Regions from separate parts of the Streptomyces sp. NBC_01264 genome, predicted to be linked through region 1. Evidence: riboswitches for the same ligand, from Rfam matches in the RefSeq annotation. Region 1 holds a riboswitch; the other holds the start of a gene.
The links. A riboswitch is a leader RNA that binds a small molecule or an ion and turns the genes downstream of it on or off. The one in region 1 is predicted to bind ZMP and ZTP.
Positions count from the first base shown of each region.

Region 1 (4,405 bases):
CGTACGACCACGGCGGCGGCTCCGGCACCACCACCTGGATCGAGCCCCTGTGGAAGATGCTGCTCTCCAACAAGGCGCTGCTGGCGGTCCTGTGGGAGCTCTTCCCCGAGCACCCGAACCTGCTGCCCGCCTACCTGGACGGCCCGCGCGAACTCGCCACCACCACCGGCTACGCGGCGAAGCCGCTGCTGGGGCGGGAGGGCGCGGGCGTCACCCTGCACCCGGTCGGCGGCGAGCCGTTCGCACCGGAGGAGGACGAGACCTACGTCTTCCAGGGCCTCGCCCCGCTGCCCGACTTCGACGGCAACCGGGTGGTGCTCGGCGCGTGGGTCGTCGAGGACGAGTCGGCGGGCCTCGGCATCCGCGAATCGGCGGGGCCGGTCACGGACGAGTACGCCCGCTTCCTGCCCCACGTCATCCTCTAGGGGGCCCGGACCCGTCAGGCGCCGAGGACCGACCTGAGCTGGTCCAGCCCCCAGTCCAGGTCCTCCTTGGAGATCACCAGCGGCGGCGCGATGCGGATGGTCGACCCGTGGGTGTCCTTGACCAGCACCCCGAGCTCCATCAGCTTCTCGGAGATCTCCCGGCCGGTGCCGCGCGACGGGTCGATGTCCACGCCCGCCCACAGCCCGCGGCCCCGTACGGCGGTCACCGCACCGCCGCCGACCAGCAGGTTCAGCTCCCGGTGCAGGTGGTCGCCGAGTTCGGTGGCGCGCTGCTGGTGCTCGCCGGTGCGCAGCATCGCGATGACCTCCAGGGCGACGGCGCAGGCCAGCGGGTTGCCGCCGAAGGTGGAGCCGTGCTCGCCCGGCTTGAACACGCCGAGCACGTCGAGGTCGGCCACCACCGCCGACACCGGAACGACCCCGCCGCCCAGCGCCTTGCCGAGGATGTACACGTCGGGGACGACCCCCTCGTGCTCGCACGCGAAGGTCTTCCCGGTGCGGCCCAGGCCCGACTGGATCTCGTCGGCCATGAACAGGACGTTCCGCTCGCGCGTCAGTTCCCGTACGCCCTTCAGGTATCCGGGGGGCGGCACGAGCACCCCGGCCTCACCCTGGATCGGCTCCAGGAGCACGGCGACGGTGTTGGAGGTGACGGCGTGGGCGAGGGCGGTGAGGTCCCCGTACGGGACGATCTCGAAGCCGGGGGTGTACGGACCGAAGTGGTCGCGGGCGTCGTGGTCGGTGGAGAACGACACGATGGTCGTCGTGCGGCCGTGGAAGTTGTCGGCCGCCACCACGATCTTGGCGTGGCCGTCCGGTACGCCCTTGACCTCGTACCCCCACTTGCGGGCGGTCTTCACCGCCGTCTCCACGGCCTCCGCACCGGTGTTCATGGGCAGGACCGCTTCCTTGCCGCACAGCGCCGCGAGCTCGGTACAGAAGTCCGCGAAGCGGTCGTGGTGGAAGGCGCGGGAGGTCAGGGTGACCCGCTCCAGCTGGGCGCGGGCGGCGTCGAGCAGCCGGCGGTTGCCGTGGCCGAAGTTCAGGGCGGAGTAGCCCGCGAGCATGTCGAGGTAGCGGCGCCCCTCCACGTCGGTCATCCACGCGCCCTCGGCGGTGGCGACGACGACGGGCAGGGGGTGGTAGTTGTGCGCGCTGTGCGCGTCGGCGGAGCGGATGGCATCAGCAGTTGTCGACACGGGGTCTCCGATCGTCCGTCAAGCCGGTGACGAGGGTGGCGTCACCCTCCATCCTCGCTCGCATCGCGGACGGAGAAACCTTTCCGGCGGCGCGCCCGCTAAGGTGTCGGACACGCACGGCGACTGGCGCACGGAGAACCAACTCCGGGGGAGCCGTGCGCGCACGACCGCACACAGGGCCGCTCGCCTGGGCCTCGCGGGGACGAGATCCGACATCGACCCCGGAGGAACCGCCATGAGCGCGAACCACCACCCGTACCGCCACCCCGCCCTGCTCGCCACCGACCCCGAGCTGGCGTCCTTCGTCGCCGCCGAGGAGACCCTCCAGGCGGAGACCCTCCGCCTCATCCCGAGCGAGAACTACGTGTCCTCCGCCGTGCTGGAGGCCTCCGGCACGGTGCTGCAGAACAAGTACAGCGAGGGCTACCCGGGCCGCCGCTACTACGAGGGCCAGCAGAACATCGACCGCATCGAGGCACTGGCCGTGGAGCGGGCGAAGGGCCTCTTCGGAGTCGACCACGCCAACGTGCAGCCGTACTCCGGCTCGCCCGCCAACCTCGCGGTGTACCTGGCCTTCGCGAAGCCGGGCGACACGGTGATGGGCATGGCGCTGCCGATGGGCGGGCACCTGACGCACGGCTGGGGGGTCTCGGCGACGGGCTCCTGGTTCCGCGGCGTGCAGTACGGGGTCCAGGCGGAGACCGGTCTCATCGACTACGACGCCGTACGGGACCTCGCGCTGGCGGAGCGGCCCAAGCTGATCTTCTGCGGCGGTACGGCGCTCCCGCGCACGATCGACTTCGAGGCCTTCGCGTCGATCGCGAAGGAGGCGGGCTCGGTGCTCGTCGCCGACGTGGCGCACATCGCCGGCCTGATCGCGGGCGGGGCGCACCCCTCCCCGGCGGGTCACGTGGACGTGATCTCGACGACCACCCACAAGACCCTGCGCGGGCCGCGCGGCGCGATGCTGATGTGCCGCGAGGAGCACGCGAAGGCCATCGACAAGGCGGTCTTCCCCGGCCTCCAGGGCGGCCCGCACAACCAGACGACGGCCGGAATCGCGGTGGCGCTCCACGAGGCGGCGCAGCCCTCGTTCGTGTCGTACGCGCACGCGGTCGTGGCCAATGCGAAGGCGCTGGCCGCGGCTCTGCTGGAGCGGGGCTTCGATCTGGTGTCGGGCGGTACGGACAACCACCTGATCCTGATCGACCTCACCGGGAAGTCGGTGTCCGGGAAGATCGCGGCGAAGGCGCTGGACCGGGCGGGGATCGTCGTGAACTACAACACGGTGCCGTTCGACCCGCGCAAGCCGTTCGACCCGTCGGGGATCCGGATCGGTACGCCGTCGCTGACCTCGCGGGGGCTTCGTGCGGAGCACATGCCGGTGGTCGCCGACTGGATCTCTGACGCGGTCTCCGCGGCGGCCAAGGGTGACGAGGCGGCCTTGGCCGTGATCCGCGCCGAGGTCGCCGACCTCATGGCCGCCTTCCCGGCCCCGGGCCTCCCGATCGCCTGATCCCCCCCCGGGTGGGGGGTCCGGTCCCTGCGGGGCTGGATCCCCTACCCGCCCTTCCACCGTTCCCCGGGCTGCGCCCGGACCCCCTGGGGCTCCGCCCCAGACCCCGCGCCTCAAACGCCGGCGGGGCTGGATATGGCCGACGCCGGCGAAAATTCAGCCCCGCCGGCGTTTGAGGCGCGGGTGCGGGCGGTGCCCGCGAAGTGCCGCGCAGCGGCACCCCCCGGACCTCGGCGGAAAGCGGTCGCTCGGCCGGGGCAAGATCCGGACGGCGCGCTACCGCCGGGTACCCGGGCGGGGGACGGGCGGGCCGGGGGCGACCCGCCCGGTTCCGGCCAGTGGCGGGGCCGAGCCCCGTGTCGCACCTGAGAGAATGGGGCCATGGCTTCTGATCGTCCTCGCGCGCTCTCCGGCATCCAGCCCACCTCCGGTTCGTTCCACCTCGGGAACTACCTCGGAGCCATCCGGCAGTACGTCGCCCTCCAGGAGACGCACGACGCCTTCTACATGGTCGTCGACCTGCACGCGATCACCATGCCGCAGGATCCGAAGGATCTGCGCGCCAATACCCGGCTGTCCGCCGCACAGCTCCTCGCCGCCGGTCTCGACCCCGAGCGCTGCACGCTCTTCATCCAGAGCCACGTGCCCGAGCACGCGCAGCTCGGCTGGGTGATGAACTGCATCACCGGGTTCGGCGAGGCCAGCCGGATGACCCAGTTCAAGGACAAGTCCGCGAAGGGCGGCGCCAACAACGCCACCGTCGGCCTGTTCACGTACCCGATCCTCCAGGTCGCCGACATCCTGCTCTACCAGGCGAACGCCGTCCCCGTCGGCGAGGACCAGCGGCAGCACATCGAGCTGACCCGGGACCTGGCCGAGCGCTTCAACCAGCGCTTCGGGCAGACCTTCACCCTCCCCGCCGCGCACATCGTCAAGGAGGTCGCGAAGATCTACGACCTCCAGGACCCGGCGATCAAGATGTCGAAGTCGGCTTCCTCGCCCAAGGGTCTGATCAACCTCCTCGACGAGCCCAAGGCCACCGAGAAGAAGATCAAGAGCGCCGTGACCGACACCGAGGCCGTGGTCCGGTTCGACGCGGAGAACAAGCCCGGCGTCAGCAACCTGCTCACGATCTACTCCACTCTCACGGGCGAGTCGATCCCCGCGCTGGAGGCCGCGTACGAGGGCAAGGGCTACGGCGCGCTCAAGACCGATCTGGCCGGCGTGATGGTCGATTTCGTCAC
Region 1 is NZ_JAPEOX010000001.1:5,953,810-5,958,214, forward strand. Features, by position in the region: gene OG435_RS27965 (glutathionylspermidine synthase family protein) at 1-425, shown strand, start outside; gene rocD (ornithine--oxo-acid transaminase) at 440-1,645, opposite strand; ZMP/ZTP riboswitch at 1,755-1,845, shown strand; gene glyA (serine hydroxymethyltransferase) at 1,881-3,161, shown strand; gene trpS (tryptophan--tRNA ligase) at 3,543-4,405, shown strand, end outside.

Region 2 (4,405 bases), on a different contig from region 1:
GCCGCGCGCTCCTGACCGCGGGCCCCGTGCGCCGCTCCGGTCAGGCCGCGACCGCCACCGCCTCGCGGCTCGCGGCCGCCTCACCCGTGAGGACCTTGAGCCGCTTGGTGAAGAAGACCATCACCGCGCCGGCCGCGATCACCATGGCGCCCTGCCACAGGAAGTTCCAGCTCTGCCCGATGACCGCGTCGAGCCGGGGCAGCTGGGCCCCGATCGCGTCTCCGGTGGCGGCGGCGAGGAACCAGACGCCCATCATCTGGTTGGTGAAGGCCCGCGGGGCCAGCTTCGTGGTGACCGAGAGGCCCACCGGGCTCAGGCACATCTCGCCCATCACCTGGATCACGTACACGCCCACCAGCCACATCAGCGAGACCTTGACCCCGCTGGAGGCGATGGCCGCGGCGCCCGACATGACCACGAAGGAGGCGCCGGTCAGCAGCAGGGCCAGGCCGAACTTGAAGGGGGTGCTCATGTGCTTGCCCCGGCGCACCCAGAAGGCGGCGAAGACGGGGGCCAGGATGATCACGAACAGCGAGGGCAGCGACTGGGTCCAGCTCGCCGGGATGTGCCAGCCGAGCAGGGACAGGTCGGTCTTCTGGGCGGCGAACATGTTCAGCTCGTTGCCCATCTGGTCGTAGACCAGCCAGAACAGCGTGGCGGCCAGGAAGAGCCAGACGTAGGCCCGCAGCCGGGTCTTCTCGACCCGGTCGATCTTGGGGCTGCGGTACATCGAGAGCAGGACGCCCGCCGGGACCACCACGGCGACGATCGTCAGCACGAAGGTGATGTTGTCTATGTTCAGCGCGTGCGAGGCGGCCAGCAGGGTGATCAGTACGGCGGTGAAGACCAGGCCGTACGCGGAGGACCTGCGCACCTTGGCCCGCTCGGCGGGGGTGAGCCGGACCACGGGCTCCGTGCGCAGCTGCTCCGACAGGCGGCGGCCGCCGAGGACGTACTGGACCAGGCCGAGGGCCATGCCGACGGCGGCGGCGCCGAAGCCGAGGTGCCAGTTGACCTCCTCGCCGAGGTAGCCGACGACGAGCGGGGCGATGACGGCGCCCAGGTTGATGCCCATGTAGAAGATCGAGTAGCCGGCGTCGCGCCGCTGGTCGTCGTCGGCCGCGTACAGCCGGCCGACCAGCGCGGAGATGTTCGGCTTGAGCAGTCCGGTGCCGATGACGATGAGGACCAGGCCGGGCCAGACGAAGACCGGGTTCGGGACGGCCATCAGGACGTGGCCGGCCATGATGACCACGCCGCCCCACAGGACGGCCCTGCGGGCGCCGAGGAACCGGTCGGCGATCCAGCCGCCGGGCAGCGCCAGCAGCGAGATCATGGCCATGTAGACGCCTTCCACGGCCTCCGCGGTGCCCTCGTGGAGTCCCATGCCCCCGTGGCCGCGGGAGGCGGCGAGGAAGTGCACGAGGATGGCGACCATGCCGTAGAGGCTGAAACGCTCCCACAGCTCGGCGAGGACGAGGGTGGCGAGCCCGCGCGGGTGGCGCTTCCCGCCCACCACCGCCGCGCCCGGTCCTGCGTCCGGTGCTGCGTCCGACGCCGGGGGCTTGTGCATATCCATCGAAGGCTTCACATATTCAGTGGAGCCCTGTCGCGCGGGTCCCGGAACGTCCTTTCGGCCTGTTACCGCGGGAAACGGAACGCCCCGGACCGAAGGGCCCGGGGCGTTCGTCGTACCGGAGGGAGCGAGGCGCGGGTCAGAGGTCCGCGAGGGCCAGACCGGCCTGCGCGGCGGCGGCCTGGACGGTCTGCTCCAGCAGCACCGCGATGGTCATCGGGCCGACGCCGCCGGGGACCGGGGTGATCAGGGAGGCGCGGGCGGCGGCCGACTCGAAGTGGACGTCGCCGACGTTGCCCTCGTTGTAGCCGGCGTCCAGGACCACGGCGCCCGGCTTGATGTCCTCGCCGCGGATGAACTCGGCCTTGCCCACGGCGGCGACCAGCACGTCGGCCTTGCGGACGATGGACGGCAGGTCCACGGTGCGGGAGTGGCAGTAGGTGACGGTGGCGTTCTGCTCCAGCAGCAGCATCCCGGCGGGCTTGCCCAGGATCGCGCTGCGGCCGACGACCACGGCGTGCTTGCCGGTCAGGTCCACGTCGTAGGCCTCCAGCAGCCGCATGATGCCGCCGGGGGTGCAGGAGACGAAGCCCGGCAGTCCGAAGCCCATGGCTGCGAAGGAGTGCATGGTGACCCCGTCGACGTCCTTCCCCGGGGCGATGGCCTCGAAGGCGGCGCGCTCGTCGATGTGGTGCGGGACGGGGTGCTGGAGCAGGATGCCGCTGATCTCCGGGTCCTCGGAGAGCGCGGTCAGGGTGGCGACGAGCTCCTCGGTGGTCGTCGCGGCCGGCAGCTCCACGTGGCGGGAGGTGATCCCGGCCTTGGCGCAGCGGTTCTGCTTCATCCGGACGTAGGTGACGGACGCGGGGTCCTCGCCCACCAGCACGGTGGCCAGACAGGGTGCGGTACCGGTGCGCTCGGTGATCTTCGCGGCGTACTCGGCGGTCTGCTCGGAGATGCGGCGGGCGAGGGCGGTGCCGTCCATCAGCGTGGCGGTCCGTGCCTGTTGGGCGGTCGTCTGAAGTGTCATCGGGGCTCCTGGCGTCGCTACGGGATCGCGGTTCGCCCAGGCGCGCGGCAGTCGGCGTACGGGATGCGGGATGCGGGTGTACGCCGGGCCGCTCCCCGGTGGTGATCCACCCGAACGCCAGTCACGGCCCGCCGTAAGTGTAAGCGAACCCCCGCGGGGCCCGGTGCGGGCCCCGCGCCCGGCAATCGGGTGGATGACCGGGCCCGGACCTGGGACGATCGAGGGATGACGCGTACTTTCGACCACCTCGTCGCGGAAGCGGAATCCGTCTCCGTGGACGGCTGGGACTTCTCCTGGCTCGACGGCCGCGCCACCGAGCAGCGTCCCTCCTGGGGCTACCAGCGCCTCCTGGCCCGGCACCTGGCGCGGGTCGGCTCCGCCCTGGACATCCAGACCGGAGGCGGGGAGGTGCTCGCCGGAGCCGGGCCCCTGCCGCCGCTGACGGTGGCCACCGAATCGTGGCCGCCGAACATCGACAAGGCGACAAAGCTGCTGCACCCGCTCGGCACGGTGGTGGTCGCGGACTCCGACGAGCCGCCACTGCCGTTCGGCGACGAGGCCTTCGAGTTCGTCTCCAGCCGGCATCCGGTGACGGTCTGGTGGGAGGAGATCGCGCGGGTGCTGAAGCCCGGTGGCACGTACTTCTCCCAGCAGGTCGGGCCGGCGAGCGTTTTCGAGCTCGTGGAGTACTTCCTGGGCCCGCAGCCCGAGGAGGTCCGGCGGGGCCGGCACCCCGACGACGCGGTCGCCGGGGCCACGAAGGCGGGGCTGGAGGTGGTCGATCTGCGCTCCGAGCGGCTTCGGACCGAGTTCCACGACATCGGAGCCGTGATCTACTTTCTGAGGAAGGTGATCTGGATGGTGCCGGGCTTCACGGTCGGGCAGCATCGGGACCGATTGCGCGAGCTGCACGAACAGATCGCGCACGAGGGCCCGTTCGTCGCTCACACCGCCCGCTTTCTCATCGAAGCCCGCAAAACGGGCTGACAAAACGGGCGGACGCGACCACCCGCGACCGGCTCCCCGGTCACGGCGTGGCGCAGGTCACTCAATTCAGCGCGTAACGAATCTACTCGGGCATGCGATGAACCGACAGGTGTCCTCGTGCGGCCCGGAATACAGCCCCCCCTCGGGTCTGTTTCCCGAGTTCGCGCGATGATGTCCCGCCACCCCTTATCTGTTCGCAACGAGAGGCTCCTTGTGTCGCTCAGCCCGTCCCGTACGTTCCCCACGGAAATCGCCGAATCAGAGGCCCTGGTCGCGCTTGTCGAGCGCGGCCGCGAGCAGGGTCACATCAACGGTGATGACGTGCGCCAGGCCTTCGAGGCCGGCCGCATCCCGGTGGACCAGTGGAAGCGGGTCCTGCGCAGCCTGAACCAGGTCCTGGACGAGGAGGGCGTCGCGCTGCACGTGAGCGCCGCCCCCGCCACGAAGGCTCCCGCCAAGAAGGTGCGCAAGGCGGCCGCCGCCCCGGCGCGCGTCGCCAAGAAGGCCGCTGCCCCGCCGCGCCTCATCGGTGCGCGCAAAACGGCCGCCACCACCCCCGCCGCGGCGATATCCGACCCGTCGGCCTCCGGGACCGAGGAGGAGGTGGTGGCCGAGGCCGCCGCCGCGCCCAAGAAGCGGACGGTCAAGAAGGCCGCCGTCAAGAAGACCGCCGTGAAGAAGACGGCCGCCACGAAGAAGACCGCCAAGGACGGCGACGAGGGCGATGCCCCCGTGGCCGAGGGCGAGGACTGGGCGGCCGAGGACCTGGACGAGGGCGACGAGAAGGAGACGCCCAAGACGGGCGGCAGCGC
Region 2 is NZ_JAPEOX010000002.1:1,591,913-1,596,317, forward strand. Features, by position in the region: gene OG435_RS40220 (MAB_1171c family putative transporter) at 1-15, shown strand, start outside; gene OG435_RS40225 (peptide MFS transporter) at 41-1,579, opposite strand; gene OG435_RS40230 (bifunctional 5,10-methylenetetrahydrofolate dehydrogenase/5,10-methenyltetrahydrofolate cyclohydrolase) at 1,716-2,606, opposite strand; ZMP/ZTP riboswitch at 2,634-2,741, opposite strand; gene OG435_RS40235 (class I SAM-dependent methyltransferase) at 2,832-3,593, shown strand; gene OG435_RS40240 (RNA polymerase sigma factor) at 3,807-4,405, shown strand, end outside.
Region 2: it holds a riboswitch for ZMP and ZTP, as region 1 does, so the genes downstream of both, OG435_RS40230 (bifunctional 5,10-methylenetetrahydrofolate dehydrogenase/5,10-methenyltetrahydrofolate cyclohydrolase) here and glyA (serine hydroxymethyltransferase) in region 1, are expected to answer to the same signal.